3 regions of the Brevibacillus nitrificans genome follow, and region 3 is predicted to be linked to each of the others. Evidence: riboswitches for the same ligand, from Rfam matches in the RefSeq annotation. Region 3 holds a riboswitch; each other region holds the start of a gene.

Region 1 (10,871 bases), on a different contig from region 3:
TCCAGCAGCGTTAAGGGAACATGAAGGACATGTTAAAAAAGGGAAAAGGAAATGTGAATTGACAGAATGAGTGAACCGCTCTTATCATAATCTATATTCAAATAATCAAATATTCAAAGATAAGAAGGGTTCTATCATGAAGTGGACAGGAAGATTCGAAGGCTATTCGATGCAGTCGTTTCGAAAGGATTGTGTTTCTGGTTTCATTGTAGCTGTTATCGCACTGCCACTCGGGATGGCGTTTGCGATCGCCTCTGGAGTCAAACCGGAGTACGGCATTTACACCACCATTGTTGCGGGCATTTTGATTTCCCTGTTCGGAGGCTCGCGCTTTCAGATCGGCGGCCCCACTGGAGCGTTTATCCCCATTTTATTTGCCATCGTCATGCAATACGGGTATGAAAATCTGCTATTAGCCGGACTCATGGCAGGGATACTGCTCGTCATCATGGGGGTACTCAGGCTCGGCGCTTTGATCAAGTACATTCCTCGACCGGTGACCGTCGGGTTTACCGCAGGAATTGCTGTGATCATTTTCAGTGGGCAAATCGTACACTTTCTGGGCCTTCGCGACATTCAGAAGCATGAGGACTTCCTCTCCAATATGAAGGAGATCGTGCTTCATCTTTCCACTCTCAACCTGTACAGCATCACGACAGCGTGCATTTGCTTCGCTCTCATCCTTTTGACGCCGCGGATTTTCCCAAAAGTCCCTGGTTCACTCATCGGCTTGGTTATCTCCACTCTCGTAGCTGTGCTATTATTTGAAGAGAACGTCGCCACGATCGGTTCCACATTTGGAGCTTTTCCCGGCATACTGCCTTCTTTTCATTTTCCCGAAATCACGCTCGAGCGCATCCAGACCTTATTGAATCCTGCGCTGGTCATCGCTCTCTTGGGAGCTGTCGAGTCTTTGCTGTCTGCAGTAGTAGCTGACGGCATGTCCAATCAAAGGCATAACAGCAATCGGGAGTTGATCGGCCAGGGGATCGCAAATATTATCACGCCCCTGTTCGGCGGCATTCCGGCTACAGGAGCCATCGCCCGTACAGCTACCAATATCAGAAGCGGCGCTGCCTCTCCTCTGTCCGGTGTGATTCACGGGTTCATCGTCTTGCTGATTCTGGTCTTATTTGCTCCCTACGCCTCACACATTCCGCTGGCAAGCATGGCACCTATCCTGATGCTGGTGGCATGGAACATGAGCGAGCGCAGGGAATTTCTTCGTATACTCAAAACCAAGACCAGCGATTCCATCGTTCTATTGATTACTTTTCTTCTGACCGTATTTACCGATTTAACCCTTGCTGTTGAGGTTGGACTGGTTCTAGCCATTCTCCTTTTCGTCAAACGGATGAGCGGATCGCTGATGATTGCCAAAGCACTGCCAGATCCAGACAGCAAACACCAGAAGGTCATGCCTCACATGGTTTCAGCCGTGCACGACTGCCCGCAAATCAGTATCTTCACGATTGAGGGCCCCTTGTTCTTCGGGGATGCGAGCTTGCTTGAAAAGTCTATCCTCAGCACAGCTGCGTCTTCGTCCGGTATCCTGCTTCTGCGTATGGGAGGAGTTCCTTTTCTGGACACGACAGGGGAGGCAAGTCTGGCGAGCATTGTCCGGCACTTTCACTCGCAAGGCAAAACGGTGCTATTTTCCGGATTGCGGGATCAACCCAAAGCTCTATTGAAACGCACTGGCCTCTACGAAAGAATCGGGGCGAAGAACGATTTCGCGCACACAGGAGAGGCCATCGACAGTGCCCTGACCAGACTGAATCATGCAAAATGCCTGGGCTGTCAGCATTTTGTCTTTCGTGAGTGTTCCGCACTATCCGATCAGGGAAACATCAGGCAGACTGCAGCTGCCCAGAACCGGGAGCTGCCTGCGGATTCTTAAAGATGGAGGATTCTTTCATTGAATTTAGAACTGCAACAGTTTAAAGCTGATTTTTTTAAAGCCTTGGGTCATCCGTTGCGCATTCGCATTTTGGAGCTGTTGTCCGAGGGAGACAAAAATGTAAACGAGCTTCAAACCCTGATTGGCAGTGAGGGGTCAGCCGTCTCCCAGCAGCTCGCCGTCCTGCGAAGCAAAAACATCGTTTACGGAACAAAAGACGGCAACAAAGTGACCTACTCTCTGCGTGACCCGATGATTATCGAGCTTTTGTCAGTGGCCCGCCAAATTTTTAACAACCACCTGATTGATGCCATTTCGATGCTAGACCGTTTCAACGAAGATTAGCGAAATCTCCACGCCATAGCAAAAGCCCAGGACACTATCAAATGTCCTGGGCTTTTTTCCTTTTTTCACTGCACGCTAATGACGGCATCCAGCGCGATCAAGGCTTCTGCCTCAATGGCCTTGGCCAAAGTTTCCGTATGCGGATTGTAATCCTGCAAAAGGTCAGCATCAGCAAAACCGTCGATGGCCAGAATAGATCCGGCTTTCATGCCGCGCAAGGCTGCGATGACAAACAACGCGGAGTTCTCCATCTCGACAGCCAGTACTCCGGCTTTTTGATAGAGCTTGTGCGGGAATTCCAATACGCCGTTGTAGAAAACGTCCAGCGTCAACGTGATGCCTTCTGCGATGTGGAGACCGGAATTGCTAGACTTTGCTGCTTCGACCAGCGCCCCTGCCACTTGGCGATTTGCGATTGCCGGAAATCCCGGAGGCACGAGCTGGCTGGTCAGTCCATCCTGGCGAACAGCTGCGGTGCTGATAACGAGGCTGCCCGGTTGGATCACCTGTTGATAGGAGCCAGCCGTACCCACACGGATGATGACTTCTACTCCGCCTTTAGCCAATTCCTCAAAGCAGACTGCCGCCCCTGGCGAACCGACGCCATGGCTGACAATCGCCACCTCAACGCCCTTCCATTCCCCTGCGTAGCTATGATATTCCCGGTTTTCCGCCAGCTGGCGGTGATTGCCCAGCTTGGACGCGATCAAAGCGGCACGCTTCGGATCCCCACACACAATGACGCGCTTTGGCAGCTCAGCGGGATTTATCTTCAGATTCGTCAGCATCTTAATCAAACTCCTTTTTCTCCCACTCGTCTTCCGGAATCGGCAACGCTTCTCCGGAGAACCGCTCTTCCAAGAACGGATCTCCATTTATATGAAAGCCGTTTTGCTCCCAGAAGCCAGGTTTGTTTTCGTCGATAAATTCAAAGCCGCGCAGCCACTTCACACTTTTCCAGAAATACAGATGCGGCACGACGAGACGCAGCGGCCAGCCATGCTTGTCCGTCAGAGGCTCTCCGTCCAACGAATGCGCCAACAGGACATCATCACGATCCAAATCGCTGAGAGGCAGGTTGGTCGTATATCCTTGGTCGCCATGCAGCATGACAAAAGAGCTTTTCGGCGTCACTCCGATCGCCTGCATGAAATCACGGAAGCGAACCCCTGTAAAGGCATTATCAAAACGGGACCAACGCGTCACGCAGTGAATATCCCGGGTAACTGTCGACTGCGGCATCTCCATGATCTGTTGATAAGTCAGGGTCACTTCCCGATCGACTTCCCCAAATACGCGCAGGGTCCACTCGTTCATGTCGTAGACAGGCACTTCTCCTTCATGCAGAATCGGAAAACGCTCCGTCAGCACTTGCCCAGGCGGGAGACGCTTTGCCAATGCCGGATCGACTGTCGGCACCTTCATTCGTTTGATACGCTCTGCCTTGTTCATCACGCACTCCTCCTTTTGATTCTCTCGTTGTGATCAGCGGGAGCTTTACCTCCTGCCCCCTGCCTGACTTTTCTCTTTGACAAAGAACATCGCAATAATCGTCAATACGTAAGGCAGCATAGAGGTAAACTGTGTCGGAAGGGAAAGGCCTTGCAGACGGATACTGAGTGCATCCATCAAGCCGAACAGGAAGCTGGACGCCAGAATTCCGAGGGGATGAGATTGCCCCATCATCATCGCTACCAAGGCGATAAATCCACGCCCCGCAGTCATTCCTTCCGTGAACATCGTCACCTGCCCCAAAGACAGCTGCGCCCCTGCAAGTCCGCACAGAATTCCGCACATCGTGATCGCCAGCACCTGCAGCCCTGTCACTTTGAGACCGAGACTGCGAGCGGCTACCGGATTAAGACCGACAGCAAGCACACGAAACCCGGTGACGGTCCGGTAAAAGAACAGATACAGCACAATCGCCGCGATAAAGGCGAGGTATACCAGCGGTGAATGCCCGGAAAAAATGTCGCCCAGCACCGGAATATCCTTAATCACCGGAATGTCCAGCTTGGGCAGTCCCGCCATCTCTTTATCGTAAAACGCGCCCTTCACTCCAAAGATCGCTCGCAGCGCGAACGTCGTCAAGCCGAGCGCCAAAAAGTTGATCGCTACCCCCACGACGATTTCGTTTGCCCGAAGTCCAATCGTCATATAGGCGAATAATAGGGAGAATAGCACACAAACCAATGCTGCAAACAAGATGGCCAAAAACAAACTTCCCGTAAAGTGGTTGCCCACAATCGCCGAAAAGGCACCGACCAGGACCAGCCCTTCCAGCCCTACATTAAAAATGCCTACACGCGCGCACAGCGCTCCACCCAATGCCGCCAGCAGGATCGGCGTAACCATCCGAATAGTTGAACTGACGAGGGACCAATCAAGCAGCTCCATGTGATTCTCCCCCTTTTGCCTTGCGTTTTTTCCACCAGTCATAGCTGAACTTGGCAGAAATAAACAGAATCAGCACCGCCTGGATGACGCTCGCCAGCTCCAGTGGAACCTCCGTATTTCGTTCTACCCCCATCGCTCCGGTCTGGAACGCAGCAAGCAGAATCGATGTGAAAATAATGCCGATCGGATGGGAGTTCGCAAGCAGCGTCGCCATCATGCCCGTCCAGGCAAAGTTCGGAACGGTCAGTGCCCCATCTACAAAACGATAGTGAGATCCGAAAACTTCTACCGTTCCGGCCAACCCAGCCAAACCGCCGCTGGCAAACATCCCCGTCAGCATGACCTTGATCGGGTTAATCCCTCCGTACCGGGCAAACAACGGGTTTTGACCCAGCATTTTAACCTCATAGCCAAATGGCGTGAACCGAATCACCCAGAACAACAGGAGAGCTGCCGCCATCGCAAAGAAAAAGCCTGCGTGCACGCTCATCCCGGAGAACAGCTTGGGAAGCCATGCGCTTTTATCGAGCATCAAGGTCTGCGCAAGAGCCGCCGAGCCTGTCCGATCCTGAAACGGTTCGGTCACCAGGTAGCTGGCGAACAGCACGGCAATATAGTTGAACAAAAGCGTCGAAATGAGCAGCGGAATGCGAAACCTCGCCTCCATAAATCCGGCCAAGAGGGACCACAACCCGCCTACTGTAATCCCAACGATGAGTCCTGCCAGCATTTTCACGATTCCTGGTGCCGGCAAATAGATCGCGACGAGTGTCGCACTGATGGCACCAAGCACCATCTGTCCCTCGGCTCCGAGGTTAAACACGCCTGCGCGAAAGGCCAAAGCAAGCCCCAGCGCAATCAGCATGATCGGTGTCGCACGTGCCAGCGTGGAAGTGAAGAAATAAAAGCTGCCAAAGGCTCCCTTCCACATTTCCTGATACGTCCCGATGACCGATTCGCCTACCGCCGCAATCACGATCGCTCCTGTCAAAAGCCCGATCATGACGGCGAGTATCGGCTGAACCAATGACTTACACAGCTCTCTGATCGCTGCCATGAACGTTTCCTCCTGCCATCAACACGCTGATTTTTTCTTCTGTTGCTTCTGATCGTGCCAGCTCTCCGGCGATCCGCCCTTTGTACATCACCAAAATACGGTCTGACAATGCGAGAATTTCGGACAGCTCAGACGAGACGAGCAAGATGCCGTCTCCGCTGTTTCGCTTTTCGATAAGCGCTTGATGAATGTATTCCATCGCGCCAATATCTACGCCGCGAGTCGGTTCAGCCGCAACCAGCAAGGGGGTTTCCTGCCCCAGCTCTCTTGTGACGATCAGCTTTTGCAAATTCCCGCCAGAAAGATTGCCCGCCAGCTCTTGCAGCTGCCTGGAGCCGGTTTTAATCGCAAAGCGGTCTACCCATCCGCGAACCACCTGGCGGAACGCATCGCGCAGGATGACGCCGCGCCGGTAGTAATCAGGCTTGCGCTGATAGCCCATCAACGCGTTTTCCTCGACACTTTCCTGCTTCGCGGTTCCCCACATATAGCGGTCTTCTGGAATGTGCGCCAGCCCTGCCTGACGGATCGACTCTACGGACTTATTGGTCACATCTGCACCCGCCAAATGGATCTTCCCTGCCTGCACAGGCCGCAATCCACTGATCACTTGCAGCAGCTCAGACTGTCCGTTGCCGGATACACCTGCGATTCCTACGATTTCACCGTGGTGAACGGCGAAGCTCACGTTATCCAGCAAGGTTTGCTTCTCTCGCACAGTCACTTGATCTACATGCAGCAGTCGTTTTCCCTCCAAAGGGATGCGCTGGCTCAGCTCTTCCAGCTCTCTGCCTACCATCAGCCTCGCCAGATCGTCGACATTCGTCTCGTGCCGGGAAACGGTCCCAGTCACACGGCCTCCGCGAAGAACGGTAATGCGATCCGATACCTCCATAACCTCCTGCAGCTTATGGGTAATCAGAATGACGCTTTTTCCGCTTGCCGCCAAATTCCGAATCGTCTGCAGCAAGTCTTTTACCTCCAACGGTGTCAATACAGCCGTTGGTTCGTCGAGCACGATGATATCCGCCCCCTGATACAGCACCTTGAGAATCTCGACCCTTTGCTGTTCACCGACCGAGCAGGTAGAGACCCGTGCCTGTGGGTTGATCGGAATGCGGTATTGCTCGCTTAAAGCACGTACTTTCTCCACAGCTTCCTTGCGCCGAAAAAAACCTGCCTGCTTGGGCTCGTAGCCAATCACGATATTTTCCGCCACACTAAACTCTCCAAAGAGCATGAAGTGCTGGTGTACCATGCCAATCCCGTTTCGTATCGCGTCGTTGGGACCGCGAAAGGATACCGGTTTCCCGTTGAGAAGGATCTCCCCTGCCGTTGGCTGCTCCATCCCGTACAGCATCCGCATGAGCGTGGTTTTCCCGGCGCCATTTTCCCCGACGATCGCATGCACCTCGCCCGCCTCCAAGGTGAGCGACACTTGATCGTTGGCCGTAAATTCTCCGTACTTCTTGGTCATCTGCTTCATTTCCAAACGATGTGTCATTCCTGCTCCTCCTCCTCTTGATGCAGCCGAAATACACAAGCGACCGACTACACAGCTGTAGTCGGTCACCTAAATGCACGAATGCTGCCAGCTATTCGAACGAGTCAGGAACTTTGCGCGTACCTGCTACGATCTCGTCATTGATAGCCTTCACTTTGTCGATTACTTCTTGGCCGATGAAAGCGTTCAGCGGCGTTTTGCTTTCGTGGGTCACATAGGTTACGCCCACGCCTTTTTCTTTCAATCCGTAGGTCACTACGCCTGGCTTGAAGCTGCCCTCTACGAAAGATTTCACGGTCTCGTATGCTGCTGCATCTGTACCTTTCAGCTGGGACAAAACGATGTGCTCAGGGTCGATCGTGGTACGGTCAACGTCCTGTCCGGAAGTGAAGAAGCCTTTTTCTTTCGCTGCTTCAAAAACACCCAGATCCCCTACAGCTGCAGCGCCGTTAATGAAGTCAGCGCCTTTGGAAGCCTGGAGCAAAGCAAGCTCCTTCGCTTTTGCCGGGTCAGAGAAGCTGCCCACGTAGTTTACGAGGAATTCTGCATTCGGGTTGGTCGCTTTCATCCCTTCCTGGAAACCGCCTGTCCATTTTTTCAGGAGAGGAATATCCATGGCGACAACCATGCCCACTTTGTTTGTTTTCGTTGCCAGTCCAGCCGCTGCTCCCATCAGGTAAGCCGCTTCCTGCTCGCGGAAGGTAACGCTGCGTACATTTGGCAAATCAACAACGGTGTCGATGATCGCGAAGTTTTTATCCGGATTTTCGGCGGCTACTTTTTTCAAGGCATCTTCAGATTCAAACGAAGACGTGATAATCAAATCGTAGTTTTCCGCCACTGCTACACGCAGGTTTTCTTCAATCGCGCCATGGTCAGTGGATTCGATGCTTTTTACTTCTGCGCCAAACTCTTGACCGGCTTTCTTAGCGCCTTCATCCATTTGCTGGAAGAACGGGTTCACCCCGATTTTTTCTGGCAGGATCAGGGCAATGCGTTTTTTCGCCGCTCCCTCTTGTCCTGCTGCTTGTCCCTCTGCTTTATCTGCTGGAGCACTGCTGCCTCCTGCCGAGCATCCTGCTGCCAAAACGGCGAATGTGGTCAATGCCAACAATAATTTCTTCATGGTGTTCCCCTCTCTAACTGGAGCATTATATTCGTTCTTATCTATTTACTTATGTAATGTACGGTTTTTACGCCAAAAAATCAACAGTAATTACGTACATTTCAACAAAAACCACAGTTAACGTTCGTAAATAAGACAAAAAACGTTTGAAATACAAAAAAACTCTTCCTTTGAGGAAGAGTTTGCGTCCTGAACGGTCCTCTTCCTCATCTTTCAAGACATTTCCCTGTCTTGTAGGAATTGGCACCAGTCTGTACAAGGTACAGTGGTTGCCGGGCTTCATCGGGCCAGTCCCTCCGCCGCTCTAGATAAGGCAGTAAATCTATAGGATTATAGTCAGATATATTCTAGCAGAATTTTTTAAAAATGCAATGATTATTTCAAATCTTTTTACTGCTTGTGAAATGTCTGCTGGAGCCGATGCGATAAAGTATTGAGCTCACCCAGTTCTTCGGTGATTTCCCGTACCCTTTGATGCTGATTCTCTGCGGTGGCAAACAGCTCCTCCAGATTGGCTACAGACTCTTCAGTGACGGCAGTGATCGTCGACATTTCCATCGCGACTTCACTCGAGCGCAGCTTGACCCGGTCCATGCTGGAACGCACATGCTCTGCAGCTGCGAGGAAGTGAACCATTCCTGCCCGCACGGCTTCAATTGATTCAACCGTTTTTACGGCTAGCTCTTTTCCTTTGGAGACAGAGGTTTCCCCGTTTCCAATTTGGAGGACCGCATTCTCGCTTTCCTGATGGAGCGACTTCAAAATCTCCGTGATTTCCTGTGTGGCCGTCGCACTTTGTTCGGCCAGCTTCCGCACTTCATCTGCGACTACAGCAAAGCCTCTGCCATGCTCTCCTGCACGGGCAGATTCGATCGCCGCATTCAGCGCCAACAGGTTGGTTTGCGTCGCGATCTGGTTAATGGCCCCTACGATTTCCTCGACTTTGTTGGCCTGACGATTGAGCTGATGAATAGTTGAAGCGGCCACATTTACAGCCTCCACGATCTGATCCATCTGCTTGGATAGCTCATTCATCATGCTCACACTTTCCGTCAGCCGCAGATTGTTCTGGTCAGACTCTGCCTTCATAGCATTCGTCTGCGTCGTGACATCCACGATTTCCTGATCGATCGACTGGACTTCCTCCTCGATCTTCACCGTCGAATGAGCCTGCGACTCCATGCCCGTTGCCACCTCTTTAAAGGCGAGCATCATGTCATCCGTGTTGCGTTTGGTTCCTTCTGCGTGCACATGTACGTGCTCCGTCGTGCGATCCAGCTGCTCGGTCATCACTTCGATGTGTTCGAGCATTTCTTTCAAACGCTGTTCCTTCTCCTCTGCTTCCTTTCTAGCGGCGTTCGCTCTCTGCAGCGATGCTTGTCCAGCCAGACACAGGTACGTCACCGCTGCCATCATCATCAAAATAGCGACAATCCGCACAGCGAGGTTGATTTCGGTATAATCGCCGGTAAAAATCTGATAGGTGCCTGTGTAGAAGCCGACGAGCGTGGCGATGATCTGCGTAACCCCAGCAAACACCACCAGCTTCCAGTCCAGATAGGCAGCCAAAAAGCCCATTACGATAAAGGCGAGAAAAGCAACTTCCTGCTCTGAGCTAAAGTGATCAAATGAAATAGCATAAAACATGAGTCCAATCGCGACGAGATAACGGATAACCGTGCTGTTCCTACGAATGAAATAATAGGGCGATACGATCAAGGTCACCAGCAAGCCTAACGAACTGACCATCCAGAAATTTACGTTTTCCTGGAAGGCGATCAGTCCGGCCATCCACAAATGATTCCACAAAACAAAGATCATAAAGCCTTCCTTGTTCGTCAAGGTATTCCGTATTAACTGAATCATCAATGTCCCTCCTTACTTTTCGATTGGTATTTCCCCTCCATTATAGATGGTGGATAGTTCCAGCGGATGTGAAATAAATGCGAACGCTAGAAACCACTTTCCCCCTATCCGAATAGGCTGTTATGACAGATACCTATTTGAGAGAAGAAAGGACTAAAAAAAGTGGAATTGAACCGCCTTCCCGTTACCGTTTTGACGCGCACCATCACGCGACCGGGCACATCCATCTACTACCCGCAGCTGTCCGGTCTTGCCAATCAGCAGGCTGAAACACAAATTAACCGAGCCTTGCTGCAAACCGTCCAAGGCCTGATTCACGAACAGCAAAGAGTACAGGTCCAAGGAAACACCCAGATGCAAGGCAGCTACGAAATCAAGAATAACCAGCGCGGCATCTTCAGTGCCACGATGAACAACTACGCCTACACACCGCAAATGGCTCACGGGATGACCTTCCTCGGATCCGTCTCGGCAGATGTCGACACCGGAAAGCTGTTTGCCTTGCGGGACCTCTTCAAACCAGGCAGCGACTACATTAAAGTCCTGTCTACCATGATCAAAGCCCAAATCAAGCAGAGACAAATCCCGACGCTGAGCGATTTTACAACGATCAAGCCCGACCAGGACTTTTATCTCGCGGACAAAACCCTGGTCATCTATTTTCAGCTTTACGAAA
Region 2 (10,871 bases), on a different contig from region 3:
TGGGCGGATTAAAAACACCGATGCTGACCATTTTGGTGCTGGCTTTTTCCTCCGCTGGCTTTTGATCGGTTGAAGCTGGCTTGGCTGTTTCCCCGGAAGAGGAGCATCCGCTCACCATTACTGCTACCGAAACAAGTACCGCAACTACTGGCTGTAGCAACTTTTTCATCTCTGTCTTCCCCCTGTATGTTTGCTATTTGTATCTTTATCTTTAATCAAATTAATCATATGTAATTAATCGGATTTAACCTTTGATACTACTATAATACAGATATCCGCAATGTCAATCACTTCCTTATCTATTCGCAAACCGAGCTTCGCCACTCCTTTGCAACAAAAACACCTACCTCCACGCATGGAAGTAGGTGTCTCTCTATTGAAGCTATTTTTTGCTGTTGCCGATTTCCTGCGGCTTGAAAATACCGGTTTCGGTCACGATTGCCGTAATGTATTCGGCCGGCGTCACATCAAATGCCGGATTGTACACTTTGATGTTGTCCGGAGCTACCTGTTTGCCCAAGCCGTGAGTAATTTCTTCGGCTGGACGCTCCTCGATCGGAATATCCGCACCTGTTGCGGTTTCCAGATCTACCGAGGAAAGTGGGGCTGCCACGTAAAACGGAATGCCATGCGCTTTCGCCAAAACAGCGACGCCGTAGGTCCCGATCTTGTTTGCCACGTCCCCGTTTGCCGCCACGCGGTCTGTTCCGACGATAACTGCTTCGACTTTTCCTTGTGCCATGACCATCGCCGCCATGTTGTCACAGATCAGCGTGACATCGATTCCTGCCTGCTGCAGCTCGAATGCTGTGAGACGAGCACCTTGCAGAACCGGGCGAGTCTCATCCGCGTATACTTTCAGATCCCACCCGCGCTCTTTTGCCAAATAGAACGGCGCAGTCGCCGTCCCGTATGCAGCTGTTGCCAGTGCACCAGGATTGCAGTGTGTGAGAATGCCCATGCCATCATGCAGCAAAGTCAGCAAATGCTCCCCGATGGTCCGGCATACCTCCGCATCTTCGCGCTGGATCGCCAGTGCCTCGTCGAGAACCGCCGCCTTCAGCTCGCTGATCGCCTTGTCGCCTTCTTGCTGGATCCGCGCCTTGATGCGGTCAAGTGCCCAAAACAGGTTGACCGCAGTCGGGCGAGACGTTCCCAAATATTCTGCCGTTGCCAACAAATCCTTGGCAAACGCTTCGCTCGTAGTCGCTTCGCTGCCCCGAACACCAAGGTACAGGCCATAGGCTGCAGCCATGCCGATCGCAGGCGCTCCGCGTACCTGCAGGTGGCGAATAGACGCCCATACTTCTTCTGCAGTAGTCAGTGTCAAATAAACGGTTTCTACAGGCAAGCGCGTCTGGTCGAGCAGGACGAGAGCATCATCCTCCCATTTGACTGGCGCGAGTTGTGTACTTGTTGTCATACGGTCGTTGCCTCCTGATAAAATCTTGCTGTCACGGTGCGGACGAGGTCCGTAATGTCGGTAGACTCCTCCAGATTGCTGCGTCCGAGGATCAGTGCTTCCCCGATAGCGAGTGCCAAGCGCTCTGCTTCGGCGCGAACTTGAACGTCCTCGATGCTGTTCAAGTCAGCGACACCAGCCAATCCGATCACGCGGCGCAAAATTTTGCAGCCTGCAAAGCCAGCGGTATCCTGGATCAGACGGTTCACATAGCTTTGCCACAGGCCCTCCACATGTGCGCTGCGCTCTTTTGCCTGCTTGTGCCAGAGCTGCACAAACTGGGAGACGAATTCATTCCAGACATCCTCCACCGTTGCAAGCAAGTATTCGCGATACGATTCGCGTTCTCCTTGGTCTTTTTGCAATCCGTGCTGGCCTGCGTAGTTGAGCAGCAGGTTGGCAATGACTGCACCGATGTCAAAGCCAATCGGTCCGTAGTAAGCAAACTCAGGGTCGATCGCTTTCATGCTGGTCGGTGTGATGAAGATGCTGCCTGTATGCAGGTCACCGTGCAGCAGCGCTTCTGCTCGGGTGAGGAAGTCAAATTTCAGCTTTGCGATTTCCAGCTTGAGCGGCTTGTTTTCCCAGATTGCTTCGACTTCCTTTTGAATCAAAGGATTGAAGTCGTTCGTTGGCGCATTTTCATAAGGATCAGTAAACACCAGATCTTCCGTAATTTTGCACAATTCCGGATTCAAGAATGTTCCGACGAGCGCTTTTTTATCGTACGGGTTTGCCCCCAAATCAGATGTGTAGAATAGCGTGTGCGCGAGGAATTTCCCAATCTGCTTGGCGAACAGCGGATAGCGATTGCCCTCGATCAAGCCTTTGCGCATGATGATATGGTCACCCACGTTTTCCATAACGGTCAACGCCAGCTCTTGGTCAAAGTGATACACTTCCGGTACGAGATCCGGTACGTATTTGTGCTGGAGACGAAGTGCCTCGCTCTCGATGCGCGCACGGTCTACCGTCAGTGGCCAGGACTCCCCTACCACGCGAGCGTAAGGAAGAGCTTGCTTCACGATCACGCTTTTTCCTGTCGCTTCCTCTCGAATGTCAAACACCAGATTGAGGTTGCCGTCGCCAATCTCACTGCTGACTAGCGTAGCTCCCTCGGTAAAAAGCCCTGGCAATGCTTTCACGTACTCCACTGCTTCCTGTTCTGTCAATGCACGATATGCCATGATTCCTTTCTCCCCTTTGCCGATTTTTGTCTATTTCCAGTAGGCTGGTCCAAGCGATGTCATATTAGAAAACTTGGCTTCGCCAAGCTTTGCGGTGGAGCCATAGTTGCACTTATACTGGCTAAGAATCTTATAAATTCTTACTGTACAAAAAGACCTCTTTTCCCGAAGAAAAGAGGTCGCGATCGTCACGTATAGAGAAACGTGCCCTTGTCCCCCTTATCTTCCAGACTACTTTTGTTTCTGCAGGAATTAGCACCGTGCACGTCGCCTATGCATCAGTCGTCTCGAACGTCTGAAAAGCGTCGTGTCGGTTGCCGGGTATCATCGGGCCAGTCCCTCCACCTTCTCTGGATAAGGTATCCAACGTATGCAGTTTTGAATTTAGTTTGAATCATACATTCCTCTACCTGATGCTGTCAACACCCTTTTTCCCCGCAATATGCTTTCCCTCATTTGTTTGTCCTGTAATCCTATGTGTAAACTCGGCAAAAAATAATTTGACTACCGCATCTGATCGCCTTATCATAAAGCTATCGCACACGCTGTTCTAGCGTGAACCTCATAACTCTTATCGCGAGCTGGCTGAGGGACTGGCCCTATGATGCCCGGCAACCGGCGCTATTCTATGTTTATTAGAAAGCGAAACGGTGCTAATTCCAACGGATAAGAGTCGAGATTTAGGATATTGTTTTCCTTTGCCTCGACTACGAACCCGAGAGATGAGAGGAGACGAAGACGTTCTGATAGTCGACAACCGCCTCCCTGATCGCTGGGGAGGCTCTTTTTATTTTCTCACATCACCGTTTTTAAGGAGGATTAGTCCTAGCAATGAGTGAGCACCGTATCCTCGTCACCTATTTGACACAAGCCAAAGATTTGAACCAAAAAGCAGAATCGATCGCAGTCGGTATGACTGTAGGTTCCTGGACGGAATTGCCTGCGGCCAAACAAGCCGAGCTAAAGCCATATCTGGGCGAAGCAGTAAGCGCAACTCCGCTGGAAACCTTGGAGAACGGAGAAACGCGCGGCCTGATTACCGTCAGCTATCCGACTCGCAACTTTACCAACGATATTCCCTCCTTGTTGACAGGCATTTTTGGGAAGCTCTCCATGGATGGCAAGATTAAGCTGGTCGATGTCAGCTTTCCTGAGTCGTTTTTGGGAACGTTCCCTGGTCCAAAATACGGCATTGACGGGCTGCGCAATCGCCTGGACGCCCACAACCGTCCACTATTGATGAGCATTTTCAAGTCCTGCCTGGGATTGCCTTTTGATGATCTGAAAACCCAGTTTCGCGCACAAGCATTGGGCGGCGTAGATCTGGTCAAAGATGACGAAATTTTCTTTGCGGATGAACGCGCTCCGTTCCTCGAGAGAATCAAGGCGTTTAAACAGATCGCGATCGAAACGGAAGAAGAAATCGGCAAGCCTGTGCTCTACGCGGCCAACCTGACAGGTCCGGTAAACGAGCTGAATGAAAAAGCTAAGCGCGCCATTGACGCTGGAGCCGACTGCCTCCTGTTCAATGTCCTGGCTTTTGGCTTCGACGCCTTGCACCGCCTGGCAGCTGATCCAGATGTACACGTTCCGATCATGGCGCATCCAGCTTTGGCTGGTGCTTACTATCCATCGCCGGATTACGGGATTGCGACTCCGCTCCTGCTCGGGAAGCTGATGCGGATTGCTGGAGCAGACCTGGTGCTCTTCCCATCTCCATATGGAAACGTTGCGCTGAACAAGACCGAGGCGCTGCAGCTGGCTGAAAACTTGACGGCACCTCTCGAAGGCATCCGCCGTTCGTTCCCAGTCCCATCTGCCGGTATTCATCCGGGACTCGTGCCGCAGCTGTTCGCTGACTTTGGACTCGACCAGATCGTCAATGCAGGTGGCGGAATCCACGGTCACCCAGGCGGTGCGACTGCAGGGGCAAAAGCTTTTGTTGCTGCTACCCTGGCAGTGACCGCTGGTAAAACGCTGCAGGAAGCGGCCGAGGGTTCCTCTGAGCTGGCTGTGGCCCTTACGAAGTGGGGTGGCGGACGATGAGCAAAAAGCTCGTTCTCTTCTGCGATTTTGACGGTACCATCACGGAAAAAGACAACATTGTGGCGATTGTCCGCAGGTTTGCTCCACCCGAGTGGGAAGCTTTGACCGAACAAATCCTTTCGCAAAAAATCAGCGTGCAGGAAGGGGTCGGAAAGCTGTTCCAGCTGCTCCCCTCCTCTCTGCGCGAAGAAATTATTGACTTTATCGTCAGCGAAGCATCGATTCGCCCTGGCTTTGCGGATTTCGTCCGTTTCTGCCGCGAAGAGGGAATCGAATGGCTGGTGACCAGCGGCGGCATCGACTTCTTCGTCGATCCGATCCTCGCTCCGTTTGATCTGAAGGATGTACCGATCTATTGCAACGGAAGTGATTTTTCCGGCGACAAGATCACGATCACCTGGCCGCACTCCTGTGACGATCACTGCTCCAATGGATGTGGCATGTGCAAAACGACGATCATTCGCCGCTACGATCCTGCCGACTACTACCGCGTGGTGATCGGAGATTCGATCACCGATTTGGCTGGTGCCAAGATCGCCGACTTTGTGATTGCCCGTTCGTTCCTCGCCCAGAGGGCGGAGGAGCTGAATCTGCCACACCGCACGTTTGCCACATTCCATGATGTGATTGCCATCCTACAAGATTTGAAACGTCAACAGGAGGTCAGCTAAAACATGACTGCCACATTTGAACAACGCTTGGACGCTTTTCGCCGCTTGGACGACGCCAAGCTGACATTTGCTCGCCGGGACTGGTTCCCGGGTACGAGCGGCAACCTTTCCATCAAGGTTGCCAATGAACCGCTGCAATTTGCCGTAACAGCGAGCGGCAAGGACAAAACCAAGCTCTCCCCGGAAGACTACCTGATCGTGGACAGCGATTCCCGACCAGTTGATGAGACCTCACTCAAGCCTTCCGCTGAGACATTGATCCACGCGGTAGTGTACAAGAAGTTCCCACAGGCAGGTGCCTGCTTCCACGTTCATACGGTGTGGAACAACCTGATTTCTGAGCTGTACTTTGGACAGCGTGCTTTCTCCATCCAGGGCCAGGAGCTGATCAAAGGTCTCGGCATCTGGGAGGAAAATGCGAGCATCACCGTTCCGATTGTTGAGAACTTTGCTGATATTCCGACCCTCGCTGCTGCCATCGAGAAGGTCATCACTCCTGATGTGCCCGGCGTCCTGATTCGCAACCATGGCATATACGCCTGGGGCGGCAATGACTTTGAAGCCAAACGCCATCTGGAAGCCTTTGAATTCTTGTTTGAGTACCACGCCCGCTTGCTGCAGCTGCGACAAGCAGTCGTGTCCCATACCCCCAACAATTAAGGAGGAATTAAAAATGGCACAAATTCGTTTCCACGACAACAACGATCGCATCAGCGCTCCAGAGGAAGTCATCTCCTTCCTGAATACGCAAGAAATCATCTATGAAAAATGGGCACTGGATAATCTGGATCCGAAGCACCGCGACAACTACAGCCCGACTGACGAAGAGAAACAGGAAATCCTCGATACCTTCAAGCCGCAGATCGACGCAATCAGCGAGCGCCGCGGCTACCTGACTGCTGACATCATCGTCCTGTCTGATTTGACCCCTAACCTCGACGAGCTTCTGGTCAAATTTAAAGGCGAGCACCATCATACGGACGACGAGTGCCGCTTCTGCGTAGACGGTCACGGCATCTTCGCGATCAAAGGGAATGACGGACGCTACTTCGACGTTGAGCTTTCGCCAGGTGATCTCATCTCCGTTCCGCCAAACTTCCGTCACTACTTCACCCTGATGGACGATCGCAAAATCAAGGCCATCCGCCTGTTTGTGACTCCAGCTGGCTGGGAAGCGATCTATTAATCGAAGCCGGAAAAGAAAAATCACCCCAGTGTCAATCGACCGGGGTGATTTTTTCATGCTATTTGATGTTTCCATTCCCTTTGATATCTACGTGAGGGGTAAAGTTGATTTTGGCCTGCGAAAAAGCCTCCGTCCAATCATTCTCGACTTTTTTCCACGCTTCGTATTGATAGGCGCGGGCATACAGCCCAAAGCCAAATGGGTCGATTTTCAATTGCTGACACTTCTGGAACAGCTCCTGATACTCGCGCAGAAATTCTTTTTCCAGCATCGCTTCCATCTTTTTATAGTCCTTGTCCATATCGAACGGAAACAACCTCTCTGATATGGACGTTCTCAGCTTCAAGTCCACATCAAATTGAAACTTGCCATCGACAACGCTCGTTTTGATTTTTTTGGATATCCCTTTCACGAAGAAGCTGACACGCTTTTTTATGATCTTCTCTTTTCCCATGGAATCCGGATAAGGCAGGCTAATCGAGATTTCGCCGTTTTTCCCTTGAAGGAGCATCTGCAAGAAAGAAGTCTCCCTGCCGGATATCACGGTAGCGAATTTCCCTGTCTCTGTCAGCAGTGCTGTACCCTCTACCTGAACGGTTGTTGCCTTGTCCAGCTTTGTAATCGTCGGAGTAAGCCCTTTCTCGTACATCTGCCGATGAAGCTCTTGTACGGTTGTTTTCACGGTGATGTTTCTGCGGTTGGCCGTATCTACCAGCTTCATCAAATGCAGGGCGATTCGCGGTTTCGTCTTGGATTGCATGTGAAACAGCTCTTCCAATGGGCCATCGTAGACAATCATTCGGGCATTCACGCTAAAACGCGCATCCCGATAAACAACGTCCATCAGCTGAAACCAATTCGGTGTATCTAAAAGACGTCTGCCGAGGACAAACAGCTGTACCTTTCCTGATAAAGTCACACCGGAAACCAGTTCATCAAACCGCTGTCTTGACTCTCTCAGGGAGTGGGCCTTCGCACCGAATTCCTCTGACTTTTCCTGTGCCTCCCTGCTGAAAACCGGGCTGGAGACGTAAAACAACAAATCGTTTTTCTCGCTGAGATCCAACCCAATCATCAATGCCAGAGTAGCATCCTCCAGATCAATCCGGTCCGTACAGCCAGGCAAGGATAGCAGCATGAGCAGGGCCACTCCCATGCGAAGAATCTTTCTCATGCCTTTTGCTCCTTCGGTGTTTTTCGTATGAACGTCGTAGCTGCCCACAGCAGGATCGGAAATCCAAAAGCGACCACCAGGCCCACCTTGTTCCACAGCTTAACTAGAATCTGTATATCGCTGAACGAAGGTGTATAGAGAAAAGCTGCTACCAAGATCAGCGCCAAAAAAATGTACAGATGCTTGCGGTGATCTTGCTTTCCTAGCAATTGCGTGGTGGAAAACACCGTGAAAAGCATATAAGGCATACCTGTCGTCGAAAGAATAAACAGATAGGAAGCCAGGAAAAGAATGTCGACTCTTTCCAGAAAGCGAAACTCAATAATTTTCCATAACCCAAGTGTCGGCCAAGTGAACTGAGTGATTTCATCTGGACTATAAAAGCCAAAGCAGAAGAGAGTTACCGACAGATAGACCAGCATCGACAAGGTATTTGCCGTCACGATCCCCAAAGCGGCATACTGTTTTTTTTGCAGGAACGGATATAAAAAGAAGGCAAGCTCAAAGCCGATGAAGGACAGGATCGTCGAGGGCGTCCCTTGAACAATGGGCTTCCATCCTTCCTTTAAGAAGGGCAGCAAATGAAGCCAGTGCATGTTTTTCCACATGGTCAACAGGACGATCGGCATCCATAGCGTGAGATAAAAGATCAATTCGGAGTACCGCCCAAGGACACGTACGCCGCTTTGGATCACTTGACAGGCTGGAATGATGAACAAGAGCACCACGACGTACGATGGAGTTTGGGGAAGCAGCCAAACATTGATGAGCGAGACGGCATAAGAAAAAATCGTCATGGCGGCAAGCATACAATAAAGTACGATCAAAACGACTGCTGCCTTCCCCAGCCATTTCCCGATCAGCAGCTCCAAAATCTCGATGACGGTCATCTCCGGGTACCGGCTCATCGCCTTGACCAGAATCAAGCTGACGATCACTGCCATCATCCAGCCGAGTACGATGGACATCCACCCATCTGTCCCAGCAACGAGCGCAAGATCTTTCGGCAGCGTAAGGACTCCGATTCCTACCTGGGCACCATGTATCAAAAAGATGTACTGCATAACGGTGATTTCGTTATACGCATACTTTTTCATTTACCATCCCCCTGGGGACGATTATCTCCCTGTCTCTTCATTTGGCGAGCTCTCGCGCTGAACGGCCTGTTTTTCATATTCCAGATCGGCAGCCTTACAAACAGGTCCTTCCAGTCAGAAAAACGTACGGGAGCCAGCGGACTTCCGTAGGGAACACCCAAAGACTCCAAAGAGACCAAATGTCCAATCATCGTCATCAAGCCAATTACGATCCCCACGATCCCAAACATCCCTGCCAGCCCCATCATCACAAATCGCAGCAGCCGCAGCGCCGATGCCATATCGTAGTTCGGGATGATAAACGAAGCGATCGCTGTAAACGCAACGACAATTACCATAATGTTGCTGACGATCCCTGCTTGTACAACTGCCTGACCGATTACAATACCGCCGACAATTCCGACTGTCTGGCCTATCGGTGCCGGCAGCCGCACTCCCGCTTCCCTGAGCATTTCCAGCGTCAGCTCCATCAGCATCGCCTCCAGCAATGGCGGAAAAGGGACACGCTCTCTGGACTCCCCCACAGACAAAATCAAGTCGATGGGTATAACCTCGTAGTTGAAGGAAACAAGTGCAATATAGATGGCAGGCAAGAAAGTGGCGACCAAAAAAGCCAGATACCGCAGCAGGCGAATAAAGGTTGCCACAGGCCATCTTGTGCTGTAATCGTCGACCGTTTGAAAAAAAGAGGCAAATGTGGCAGGGCCGACTAAAACACTCGGGGAACGGTCTACGACAACAACAATTCGCCCTTGCAACAAATGAGACGCAGCGGAGTCTGGTCTTTCTGTGGTTACAAGCTGTGGAAAAGGAGAAAAAGGATTGTCCTCGATCAGCTCAGCCAATTCCCCCGTATTGATGATCGCATCGATGTTGAGCAGCTTGATGCGATCCTCCATTTCTTGTAGGACATCCAGGCTGACGATGTCCTCCATGTACATGATGGATACTTTGGTTTTTCCCCGCTCTCCTACGCGTAGCTGTTTGATTTTCAGCTCTCGATTGGGGAGATAGCGCCTAATCAGCGCGATATTCTGTATGTCCGTCTCGACAAAGCCTTGGTGTGCCCCTTTTAATGACGCTTCCAACTGCGGGTCTTCCACTGCCCGCTGTGGCCAGCCATGCGACTCAACTACACAGGCCTCTGCTCGCCCTTCGATCAGCAGAACGCTACTCCCATGTAGAATCTCAGCTTCCACTGTCTCCAAATCATAGGCATTTGATATAGCACCTACAGATATAAGATCCAGCACGCTTGTATCCGCTTTTGACGGCGTACTCAGCAGGGGGCGCAGCATGTTGTTGTTAATCGAGTTCTTGTCAACGAGACCCGACAAGTAAACAAGCGCTACTCGTCCCTCTACGAAATCCGTATCAAACGTACGAATGACTAAGTCGGGGGTCAATGTAAAAATCGTTTGGAGCATGGCAATATTCTCGTCCAATTGGTCAGAGATCGGTTGGATCGGGCCCGTGATTGGACGTTTTCCCAACATAGCCAATGCCCGTTTTCTGCCCAGCCATCCTTTCAGACTCATGTATCCACGATCCTCGCGATATTTGGATTTGCTCTCGTTATCGTGGGTGTTTTTTCCCAATAATATGCATTCCGCATGTGCTTCCTTCACGGTGATCTTGCATAGTTTTCTTGACAAAGCAAATACTGTCAGGGAAATGAACAGGTACCGAGGAGACTTATGAAAAACGGTTTTTCTTTCGCACAAGTGGTCGTCATCCTCATGCTCTCTAACGGTCTTATGAATCATGTCATTGTCATCCCTATGATGCTAGATGCGGCCAAAAGAGACGCTTGGATTTCTGTCCTTCTGTCAGGAGCGCTTTATCTGCTCTGGATCGGAATCCTCTATTTTGTCTATCAAAAAACGCAGAAGGATCACCTTCTACGTTGGATAAAGGACCGATTTGGATCGGTCGTGTACGTGCCGATTGCTCTCTTGCTCTCGCTCTATTGCTTTTTGAATGCCACCGTGACGATGGAGGATACGGTAACGTGGATTAGCCTGTCATTTGCTCCGGAGACACCCATT
Region 3 (10,871 bases):
GCTCCACATCATCAATACGCGGAACAAACAAGAACAGCTGCCTCCCCTCCGCGAGCGTGCTTCGTACGATTTTCAACAAGGAGGAGATAGGCCTGTTTGTCCGCATGCGCTTGTGCAAGCCTGGGATGGTCTCGATGCGTGGGACCGGGAGCGCAGAACCATGATAGCGCCCAGGCAGCAGTACATGGGTAGAGGACCGCAGGAGTGGGAGTTTGGCCCTTTTTAAAACGAGCTTCTCTTTCCTTTCGGCTACCAGTCTTTTTTGGAGGTACTGCGGGGGAGTGGCGCTCAAAAAAAGCAGCCTTCCTTCGGGCTTTACCGCTCTTGCTATTGCCCTCTCCAGCATTGGATTGTTGTGGTATGGGAAAGCATCCACCTCATCGAGTACCACGAGCGGAAAGCGTTGATAATAGCGCATGACCTGATGTGTGGTCGCAATCGTAATATCCGCTTCCTCCCACTTTTCCAGACTGGATCCATGGACAGCAATGACACGAGCATCAGGAAAGACCCGTTGCAAGCGCGGAGCAAGCTCTAGAACCACATCCTTGCGGGGAGTCGCGATCAGAACCCTGCCTCCCGTCGATAACGCCTCTTCGATCGATGGAAAAAGAAGCTCGGTCTTGCCCGCTCCACAAACAGCCCAAATAAGAAACTGCGACAAACCAGGGCGTTGATTGGCCACGTACCTTCTTGCCTGTTCTGCTGCTACCGCCTGATCGCGGGAAAAGCTGCCCAACCAGTGCAGCCGCGATGCCTTCCGCCCTGCTTCACGCTTGTCGCTGACTGCTGCCTCCCTCGTCGCGGGAACCAGCAAGTACGGCGTGCAGCACTTGCTTCGGCCCATCCCCAGGCATACCGTGCAGTAAGCGCAGCCCTGCCCGCAGGAATGGCATACGGTGTATTCAATCTCCTTTTCCCTGCTCCCGCACCTTTCGCAGCTCATTTCCAACCGATGCTTCCACCAGCTCTTTTTAATCGCGAAACGTATTCCCGGCCGCCACTGTGCTCGCTCGGACAAAACCAGCCTCTGCAAAACGGCAGTCAGGTCGTGAATAGGAGCCTCTTTTTTCAAGAGCAGCGTCTCAGCCTCCTCCCATAGCAAGGCACGGCCGTCGAGGACCTTTTGAATTGTCTCAGTCGCCAAGCGCAGCTTCAGCTTTTGCCCATCGTCTCCCCCTATCTCGGGGCATACCGAGACCGACCAATCCCCCGTCTCCCACGTAAACCATTCAGGTCTTGACGGTTCCACTCCCGCCATGTCACGCCCGTAAAGGACAGCTGTCTCCCGCACCTGCTGTACGGCCAGCTCCCGCAATTCGGCAAGTCCTTCCTCGCTCATCGGATGGGAAGTCCCGTACTTCTCCTCCAGGCGTGCGTTGACAATCTCCCGCAACGAAAAAGCCAGCGCTAGTGAAGGACTCTTTCCGATGACGTGCAGCTGGCACCCCTCCCGCTCTTGCCAAAACGACTGATCTACGGCAAAGCAGGGAGTCACATAGGCTTGTGCAGACAGCATCTTTTCAGCTCCCGTCTTGATATAGAGCAAATACTCGCGCACAGAGCTTCCCTCCCGAATCGATCTCATTTGCCCTCAGTGTGCAAAAAGACAGGGAGAGTCAGCAAATATTTCTGTACGAAAAAAAGCACCGCCCGTGAGCAGTGCTTTTTGTGCCATTTTTTCATGTACTGGATTCCTGTCGCAAATCAATGACGATGTCTGACTGATTCAGCTCCTCCTGTCCTTCTTCCAATAAGCGAAAGAAGTACGGGTGGCGCTCGTAGATACTGACCATACGCCTGGTATGATCTGATGATCCAGCGTCAATCAAGGATATGCGGATAGGCTTGCCACTCCAATAGGAACGAAACAGCAAGCGTCGAATCACTCTCTCCAGCACTTGCTCGGAATCCCGTACCAATACTTTGTAGTGCTGCTGCGGGATTTCTGCATCCCTTTTCATGCTTCTCGCCCATTTGTCAGCCAAAAGCACAAGCAAAGAGGAGCAGCCATATGCCGCTAACAGCCACAGTAGAAGTTCTTCCATCACGGTCATACCTCCTCCACTAACAAGGTATGCCGGACAGCCTTTTTTCGCTACAGTTTCACCCAACCGTTTTTAATGGAGATAACCACTGCCTGCGTACGGTCTTGCACATTCAGCTTTTGCAAAATGCTGCTGACGTGATTCTTTACCGTTTTCTCACTGATGAACAAAAACTCCCCGATAGCCCGGTTGCTTTTGCCTTCTGCCATCAGCTGCAGCACTTCACGCTCGCGGCGTGTCAAAGACTCGATCACTTTTGGATCGATCATCTGCGAGTCATCCAGGGAGAAGCTGCGTTCTGCCGCCCCTTCCTGCTCACTCAAGCGGCGGAATTCCTCGATCAGCTTGCCCGTTACTTTTGGATGGATATAAGCGCCACCGCTTGCTACAACGCGCACAGCGTCTACGAGGTCGCTCGTCCCCATTTCTTTCAGCAGGTAGCCGGAAGCACCGGAGCGAAGCGTGCGATATACATAGCCTTCGTCATCATGAATCGAGAGCATGATCACACGCGTATTTGGACTTACCGAAATCACATTCTCCGCTGCGGAAACCCCGTTGATATTCGGCATGTTGATGTCCATCAGCAATACGTCTGGCTTATGCTCTTCTGCCAGCAGGGCAGCCTCTCCACCGTCTGCTCCTTCGCCGACAACCTTAAAATCGTTTTCCATTTCTAAAATGCGCTTCACGCCTTCGCGAAACAATTGATGGTCGTCCACAATCACGATACGGAGCTCTTGCTGTCTCTTATCCATGACTCATCCCCCTGTGTAAGTTCTATATTTTTTCACATTTTAAGCGGTATTTGAAAAATAACCTTCGTTCCTTCACCTGGCGCCGATTGCATTTCAACAGAGCCCTCCAGCAGCTGAACACGCTCTTTCATGCCCAGCAAACCGAACGAGCCGCCGTTTGCCAATCTCTTCTCCAGATCAAAGCCGACACCGTCGTCCTTTACTACCAGACTCAAGGACTCCTGTACAAATTCCAGCTTCACTTGAACCGTGTTTGCTCGCGCATGCTTTTCCACATTGTTCAGACATTCCTGAACCAAACGGAAAATTGCGGCTTTCACGGAGCTGCGAAGTGGAGGCTCCACACCAAATACTACCAGATCAATGGAAGACTCGATACGCTCTTCGCAAGTTTGTATGTATTTCTGCAATGTTGGTACCAGGCCTAGATCATCCAATGCCATTGGGCGCAGGTCGAAAATGATTCTTCTCACATCGGCCAAGCTCATCCGAACCATTTCTTTCAGCTCATGCAACTCCATCTGTGCTTCCAGAATCCGTTCGTTCTTTAACATTTTTTCAACGATCTCCGAGCGCAACACTACATTCGCCATCGACTGTGCAGGACCATCATGGATTTCACGCGCTACCCGCTTGCGTTCTTCCTCCTGCGCCTGGATGACTTTCAACCCCATCAATTGATGCTGCTTGGCTGATTCCAACGCTTCTCCGATCTTGCTCAGATCACCAGTGAGGTAACCCAAAACCACTCCCATCTGGGACACTAGCTTTTCCGCACGATCGATGGTCTCTTCCAGCGTACGCAGCTGACGCTCCAAATCATTGCGTCTACGCTTCAGGTTGTTTTCCCGCTCCCGATAAATCGACAGCTCGACCTGGATCCGGCTCGCTTCTTCATAGGCAATCCGGATGTCTTCCTCCGTGTACATCTGAAAGTTGCGGCTTACCAAGGCAAGACGGTTGCGTGATTTGCGATACGCCAGTTCCAGCGCATCTACCTTTTGAATGACTTTTGAAATTTCCTGACGCAGCTCATGCAAATCGAGCTTTAACGAATTCCCTTGCTGTCTTGCGTTTTCTGCTATATCAAATATTTGGGTTTTGCTTGTTTCTACCGTTTCAATCGTTCGTTTAATAACTCCATCGAGCACGCTAATGTCAATCGCCTTGTTCATGATTGCTCTCCTTCAATCAAGTATTTCGCTTTCGTGAACAGCTGATGGAGGATCGCTTTCGTCCATACAACTACCAAAATCTCTATACTATTGTTTCGGTTTTGTTGTTGCTTTTTTTTAGGGCATGACGTTTGGCTCAGCACTCTTGGCTACGCTTATGCTTATAGACGTATCAACATGGGGAAAAGGTTGCACTTCAGGCACATTTTTTTCTTTCGATCCCTCTCCCATGATTCCAACGGTCACGTTTTCGATCAAATTGTTTATCTGCAAAAAGGAAGAGCCTCTATTCAGCCAATACTCCTCCTTTACTTCCCTCATAAGATGATTCGACATAGTCCTACAAAATCCTTTGTGATCGGCTCCCCAATAAATGGACGGCGCGCACGAAGAGTAGACAATTTGACCGCACCAAGCCTTAGAAGCACACAAATTGTTACCAAACAAAAAAAGAGCCTAGCGGATAAACTAGGCTCTTTCGTCTGTTCCTTCTTATTTCACGAGTGCAGCAGCATCTTGCTTCAGTGCATCTGCTTTGTCTGTTTGCTCCCAAGGAACATTCAGGTCGTTGCGGCCGAAGTGACCATACGCTGCAGTTTGTTTGTAAATCGGACGACGCAGGTCCAGTTGCTTAATGATACCAGCAGGACGCAGGTCAAAATGTTTACGAACCAATTTTACCAAATCTTCTTCGGAAACGGTTCCTGTGCCAAAAGTATCGACTGCGATCGATACAGGCTGTGCTACCCCAATGGCATAAGCCACTTGAACTTCGCACTTGTCAGCCAGACCTGCAGCTACGATGTTTTTCGCTACATAACGAGCAGCGTATGCGCCGGAACGGTCCACTTTTGTTGGATCTTTACCGGAGAACGCACCGCCGCCATGACGTGCATAACCGCCGTAGGTATCTACGATGATTTTGCGGCCAGTCAAGCCAGCATCCCCTTGTGGTCCGCCAATTACGAAACGGCCCGTTGGGTTGATGAAGTATTTCGTATCCGCGTCCAGCAATTCAGCAGGAACAACAGGCTTGATTACGTGCTCTACGAGGTCTTTCTTGATTTGCTCCAAAGTAGTCTCAGGAGCGTGTTGGGTAGAAATAACGATGGTGTCGATACGAACTGGCTTGTCACCGTCGTATTCAACCGTTACTTGCGTTTTTCCATCTGGACGCAGGTAAGACAGGGTATCGTTTTTGCGTACTTCTGTCAGGCGGCGAGCCAGTTGGTGCGCCATGCTGATTGGCAGCGGCATCAGTTCAGGTGTCTCGTTGCAAGCAAATCCGAACATCAGACCTTGGTCACCAGCACCGATTGCTTCGATTTCAGCGTCGGACATTTGACCTTCACGTGCTTCCAGAGCTTGGTCAACGCCAAGAGCAATGTCAGCAGACTGTTCGCCGATTGCAGTAATTACACCGCAAGTATCAGCGTCAAAACCAAATTTCGCACGATCGTAGCCAATGCCGCGAATGGTTTCGCGAACCAGCTTTTGAATGTCTACGTAGGTATTTGTGGTGATTTCACCAGCAACCAGTACGAGACCTGTTGTTACGGATGTTTCGCAAGCGACACGAGCGTTTGGATCCTTGGACAGGATCGCATCCAAGATGGAATCGGAAATTTGGTCACAAATTTTATCCGGATGTCCTTCGGTTACGGATTCAGATGTGAACAGACGACGACCTTTTTGCAAAGCCATGAGAAAATACCTCCTTTGACCTCATACAAATAGTGTGGTAGCCGAGTCAGGATTTTATCGACGTAAACGCAATAAAAAAACCTTTTCCAACAAGTCGGAGGAAAAGGTTTGAGCGCTTTATGCTTCCTTCATCCTCTTATCGGCCAGAACAGATGTCCGTTCTGCTGGTTAGCACCGCTCTTTCGTCGGTTGCCGGGCTTCATAGGGCCAGTCCCTCCGCCTGCTCTGGATAAGAGTATCCATTACGGATTATAGAATAATTGTTTTTCTCTATGGTGTCAATAGACTTTTATCGGAGCGTATATTTCCCTCGAACCATCACGTGAGAAATCCCATCGTAACCAGGTGCGAGACGCAATCCGCGGTTGTCAGAACGGGCAATCAGAAGCAGGTGGTTCGTACCGACCACAGCTCCACCGCGAAGGTCTACACCCGCTGTCAGGTCAGTCAGACCGTCTCCATTGTTGCCCGCTACAGCTTGTACTTTTCCTGTGCGAACAATAAATTCTGTGCCTTCAAAGCCGTACAGCGTCTGTCCAGGATTTACCTCAACGACTGTCAGCGTACTGCCTCCACCGCCGGCTGCCTGAATTTGCTGGTCGACGTAGCTTTTGGTAACCACAGGATCGTCTACAGAGCCGGGTACGCCTCCCACGCCATCTGCCATCGCCTGAGAGGCAAATATTGCTGTTCCCCCAATCGCAGCTGCGAGCAGGCCTTTTGTGACTGGTTTCATCCTTTTTATCCTCCCCAGATTTTGCGGTTAAAATTTATAAGCTTTTGTAATCAATACCACAACCTCTGCCCGAGTGGCAATACCCTGTGGCTTGAACGTAGAACCATAACCGTTCAACCAATCGCGTGAGGTCAATGCCTCAATGGCTGGGGAAGCCCAGTGACTGGTCGGTACATCCCGATAGCTGGATGTGCTGCGCTTGTACAGCAGTACATTGTGCGCACGGGCAATCATGGAAGCCATCTCCGCACGGGTGATCGGCTGATCGGGCTTCATCTGCTTGTTCGGGTAGCCTTTCATGATGCCTACCTGATAAGCGATCCCCATGTTGTTATACGCCCAGTGCTTTTTCGGCAGATCACGGAAGGTCGTTTTGCCCGTATAAGAGGAAGCTACTGGCAACCCATCCGAGCGCATCGCCGAAATCAGCATCGTCGCAAACTGCGCGCGTGTCACAGCCTGATTTGGCTTGAACGTGGCGTCTGCAAAGCCTTTGACAATCCCTCGATTGCTTAGGCGGACGATCTCAGAACGGGCCCAGTGACTGGAAATATCTCGATACCCACCGACCAGCACCTGCTGGTTTACGGTCAAACGGTAGGCGTCGTATTTAAACGGAACGCCACTGTTCAAACGAATATAATACTTGCCAGGCTGCAAACGCAGTCCGAAAATATCCTTGCCTTGGTCCGAAAGCTCTGCCACTTCGTTCGTGGAGGCCAATGCATAATTGAAATTATTTGCGCTGTACAAGGCGATTCTCATGCCGGATGAGACCGGGATAAAGGGAGCGCGAACATAGACGTACGACTCTGAACCGACAGTAAATTGGAACCAGTCAGAATCGGTAGTGGTCGGCAGCGTCCCTGTCATGACGGTACCACCTGCCAGATAGGATGCCTGACGATACGCGTCATTCGGCTCGTTTACATCTTTTTTCACAGGCGTAAAGCTCAAGTCCAGCCTGTATTCGCCATTCACTGCATTTTGCTCGTACTCACTCACGCGGAGGAGGTATTTACCAGGAGATACCTCTTTGGATGCATGCTCCGCTGGGTCGTCACGATCACCGTTATCATACAGCTGATCCCATGTCGTGCTATTTCCCTGGCCCTGCTTGCCGATCGCAAGTACCGGGTCCATACGCTTGTTGTCTGGTGTCACCGTCACATCCAGATGCCCATATTCGCGGACATAGTAGGAGAACCAGTCTTGATCTCCCTCCTTATGAAAGCTTCCGTTCACGCTGATCTGGTTGCCCACAAGCGGTCTGGCCGTTCCACTGGTGTCATTCGGCTCATTGCGGTCCGGGTTGATGCTGAATCTGCTGGTAAGCACGTAGGAAAAGGCATTTACGCCCCCATTTCGCACGAGCCTGATGTCCATGCGACCCGCTTTTGCCGAAACGGTTATCGTGTCGCCATTTCCGATGTAGTGTGTGACCGGCGTCCGATTTTCTGAATAAAAGGTAGCCGCCATCGGGGAAGATACAGTCGAATTCACCGATGCCGTAAAGCTGACTCTTCCATCATAGGGGACGTCCATTTTAAACCAGTCAGTCGTGTCGTTCGGACCGAGATTTCCACGTATTTGCTGCTCGATCGGAAATGCCTTGGCACGCGACAATACATTGTTTGGCTCTAAAAAGTCCTGAGACATCGCTGAGGTGACTGCTTTTTCCACGTTGAGCAATCCGTAGCCCGTACGCTTGTCCCATCCGCTTTCGCCCAGATTAGTCGCCGTTTGATAAAGCAGCTGCCTCACATCGATTGGCCTTAGCTTGGGATAACGTGCCATGATCAAAGCCGCAGCGCCAGCCACTTGAGGTGCAGCAGCAGACGTGCCGCTAAAAGAGCCGTATGTGCTGCCAAGCTTGGTCGTGTAAACATTTAGGCCCGGTGCCATCAAATTCAGCTCTGGCCCTGAGTTCGACTCGTAGATAGGCTCGTTGTTGCTTTTTACTCCCCCTACAGCTATCACGGTTGGATAAGCAGCCGGATAAGCAACACGGTTCCCCTCGTTTCCACTTGCTGCAATCAGTACAGCCCCGCTCGCCTCTGCACGGTTAACGGCATTGGTCAGCGCTTTGGAATAGGACATGCTGCTCACAGACATGAGGATTACCTTGGCTCCTCGGTCCAGCGCAGTATTAATGCCCCTCGCTACGACATCCAAATCAGCGACTGCCCTGCTGTCCAATACTTTAATCGGCAAAACTTTCGCGTTCCACAAGACACCTGAAACACCGATGCCGTTGTTCCCCTTAGCCGCCAATACGCCAGTGACTTCCGTACCATGCCCGTTGTCGTCCTGTGCGGAACGTCCCGCGTTCACAAGATTGATGCCAGGTAACAAATTCCCTTTCAGATCCGGATGATTGTAGTCTGCACCAGTATCCAGTACCGCAATAGTCATTGCTGTATTGCTGTTTACTGTTTGCCATGCCTTGTCTGCTCGAATCTGGGTGAGATGCTGCTGGTTATCGTAGTAGCGATCATTGGAATCAGCGAAAGCTACCATCGGCTTCACATCAACCAGCGTCATCGTGAAGCCTATCGCGAGCGCAAACGCTGCTCGTGTCCATTTCCTCATGAAAAACAGTCCTTCCTTCTCTCCCCTGCCGAAGGTGCAGTCTAAAAGGAATTCAGGTATTCTACTTCTTTTCTAAGCATAGCGGAACGAAAGGGAGACATGCAAGTTCGAATATCCAATATTTGGAATTTTTAGCTAGTAGAAAAACCCTTTTCACCGTGGGCAAAAAGGGTTTTTTCATTATTGCAATAAGCCTTTATTGTTCTCCACTGTCGGATTAACAGCTGGTTGCTTTTTACTTTGACGTGCCTTTGGGATGACGGCTGTCAGCTTGCTCACATCATAATCGTCTTGTTTGATCGACGTCGAAGGAATATCGAATGCCCACACGCGGTTGCTATTCGCCTCTACCTTCATGTTTGCCAAGGTGTATTGGATACGAGCCACGTTGTTGCCTTCCTCATCGTTGACGATAATCGGCACTTCCGTGAATTCCAGACGTTTTTCCAAACCGTTGCGGAACGCTACAATCACTCGAAGACCGTCCTCTTCGCCTTTCGTGATATCGAGCACCTGCAGGTCAACCTGACCGGCTGCAAGCGGTGAATGTTCCTTTGCTTGCTTCAAGTACTTCTCGTTCTCTTCCTTCGTCAGACCTTGCGTCATCTCTTCCACTGCTTTTGGCGTAGCAGGTTTTTGATAAGTCAACGTCAGAGGAACTTCCTGCTCGGGAAGCTTGCTGAATTCGTCCCAGCGAAACAGGAATTCAAAAGGACGGCTGGTCAAATCGCCAATTGGACCTGCTGGAATCAAGTCGAAGGTCTTCTTCGCGACAACTTCGCCTTCATTCGTGATCAGCGTTAAAGGCAGCTTTTGCAGCAAAACGCTTCTGTTTGTAGCGTTGCGAATATAGGTGAGTACCAGATAGCCATCCTCTGTTACTTGTGTAAAGAAAGGAACAACTCCAACCTCGTCACGTACCACTGCTGGCAGCTCGTCGTGAATATATTGCAGCAGTTCTGCTTCCGTTTCTTCCAGCTTGTTGTCCCATGGTCCATCCACGACCAATTCCAGCTCCGTAGATGGAATCCGGGTAGAGGACTGCTCCGGATTATCAATCCCGGAGACACCCAAATAAAATTCTTTATGCAAATGCTCGTGAATATCCTCGCGCACTTGCTCCAGACTTTCCTTTGATCCAAACCAATTTTCCAATAACCAACTCATATGTCAACCTCCCAAGCCCTGCAGCAGAATGAACTTTACTCGTGCTACTTTACTTCCAGCACCCATCTGCGCAGGTTCGCATTTGGTTTTTTTACGGCATTCGGCGGGAATACGATAATCCACGGACGACTGTGGCCAGGCTTTACTTTGACCGTGCTTGCATCCACGGAACCCTTCGCTACTACATCTCCCTCTTGATCAGAGATGGTAAGCTCAATTTTTTCCGGGTTGTACATTTCTCTCATGCCGTTGCGGAACAGCATGCCTGCTACCAGCCGGCCATCCTTTGCCAAGGCAATGTCAAAGCCAGTCACTTGCACCGTATCCGCAGGCACTGGTGGTAAAGATTGAGTCAACGCTTCCAACCGATCTTTTTGTCGCTCTGTCATGCGTTTTTCCATCTCTGGATCCAATTCGAGATGTTTTGGCCAAACATGCGAGCTCTTCCCTGCTTTCATAACTACTTTCCAGCGCTTGAACGCGAAGTTGTCATGTAGGAAGGACTCTTCTGGGAACAGCATTTCCCAAGGACGGCTCGAGCGTGGAGGGATCGCTCCCATTTCAGACAAATCTACATTCATTCTCGCAAATGGCTTATCATCCAGATAAATAGCCATGCGAATATTTTTGAAACGTACCGGATGATCCAACGAGTTGCGGAAGAACATGGTTACCGTCAACCCATTTGGGC

Evidence for each region. A riboswitch is a leader RNA that binds a small molecule or an ion and turns the genes downstream of it on or off. The one in region 3 is predicted to bind S-adenosylmethionine.
Region 1: it holds a riboswitch for S-adenosylmethionine, as region 3 does, so the genes downstream of both, EDM59_RS27510 (BMP family lipoprotein) here and metK (methionine adenosyltransferase) in region 3, are expected to answer to the same signal.
Region 2: it holds a riboswitch for S-adenosylmethionine, as region 3 does, so the genes downstream of both, mtnK (S-methyl-5-thioribose kinase) here and metK (methionine adenosyltransferase) in region 3, are expected to answer to the same signal.

What each region holds. Positions count from the first base shown of each region.
Region 1 is NZ_RHHU01000020.1:132,510-143,380, forward strand. It holds gene EDM59_RS27475 (SulP family inorganic anion transporter) at 137-1,900, shown strand; gene EDM59_RS27480 (ArsR/SmtB family transcription factor) at 1,919-2,245, shown strand; gene EDM59_RS27485 (nucleoside phosphorylase) at 2,311-3,033, opposite strand; gene EDM59_RS27490 (sulfite oxidase-like oxidoreductase) at 3,035-3,697, opposite strand; gene EDM59_RS27495 (ABC transporter permease) at 3,743-4,642, opposite strand; gene EDM59_RS27500 (ABC transporter permease) at 4,629-5,699, opposite strand; gene EDM59_RS27505 (ABC transporter ATP-binding protein) at 5,674-7,203, opposite strand; gene EDM59_RS27510 (BMP family lipoprotein) at 7,295-8,329, opposite strand; SAM riboswitch class I at 8,533-8,644, opposite strand; gene EDM59_RS27515 (methyl-accepting chemotaxis protein) at 8,720-10,195, opposite strand; gene EDM59_RS27520 (DUF3298 and DUF4163 domain-containing protein) at 10,358-10,871, shown strand, end outside.
Region 2 is NZ_RHHU01000005.1:168,208-179,078, forward strand. It holds gene EDM59_RS10845 (ABC transporter substrate-binding protein) at 1-169, opposite strand, end outside; gene mtnA (S-methyl-5-thioribose-1-phosphate isomerase) at 383-1,423, opposite strand; gene mtnK (S-methyl-5-thioribose kinase) at 1,420-2,649, opposite strand; SAM riboswitch class I at 2,866-3,010, opposite strand; SAM riboswitch class I at 3,218-3,322, shown strand; gene EDM59_RS10860 (2,3-diketo-5-methylthiopentyl-1-phosphate enolase) at 3,481-4,695, shown strand; gene EDM59_RS10865 (2-hydroxy-3-keto-5-methylthiopentenyl-1-phosphate phosphatase) at 4,692-5,366, shown strand; gene EDM59_RS10870 (methylthioribulose 1-phosphate dehydratase) at 5,370-6,026, shown strand; gene EDM59_RS10875 (1,2-dihydroxy-3-keto-5-methylthiopentene dioxygenase) at 6,040-6,552, shown strand; gene EDM59_RS10880 (Ger(x)C family spore germination protein) at 6,611-7,726, opposite strand; gene EDM59_RS10885 (GerAB/ArcD/ProY family transporter) at 7,723-8,823, opposite strand; gene EDM59_RS10890 (spore germination protein) at 8,820-10,319, opposite strand; gene EDM59_RS10895 (GerAB/ArcD/ProY family transporter) at 10,521-10,871, shown strand, end outside.
Region 3 is NZ_RHHU01000002.1:77,967-88,837, forward strand. It holds gene EDM59_RS01335 (ATP-dependent helicase ComFA) at 1-1,561, opposite strand, end outside; gene EDM59_RS01340 (glycosyltransferase family 2 protein) at 1,683-2,048, opposite strand; gene EDM59_RS01345 (response regulator) at 2,099-2,806, opposite strand; gene EDM59_RS01350 (sensor histidine kinase) at 2,839-3,981, opposite strand; gene metK (methionine adenosyltransferase) at 4,474-5,685, opposite strand; SAM riboswitch class I at 5,819-5,921, opposite strand; gene EDM59_RS01365 (hypothetical protein) at 5,975-6,421, opposite strand; gene EDM59_RS01370 (S8 family serine peptidase) at 6,449-8,965, opposite strand; gene EDM59_RS01375 (SLAP domain-containing protein) at 9,194-10,180, opposite strand; gene EDM59_RS01380 (SLAP domain-containing protein) at 10,225-10,871, opposite strand, start outside.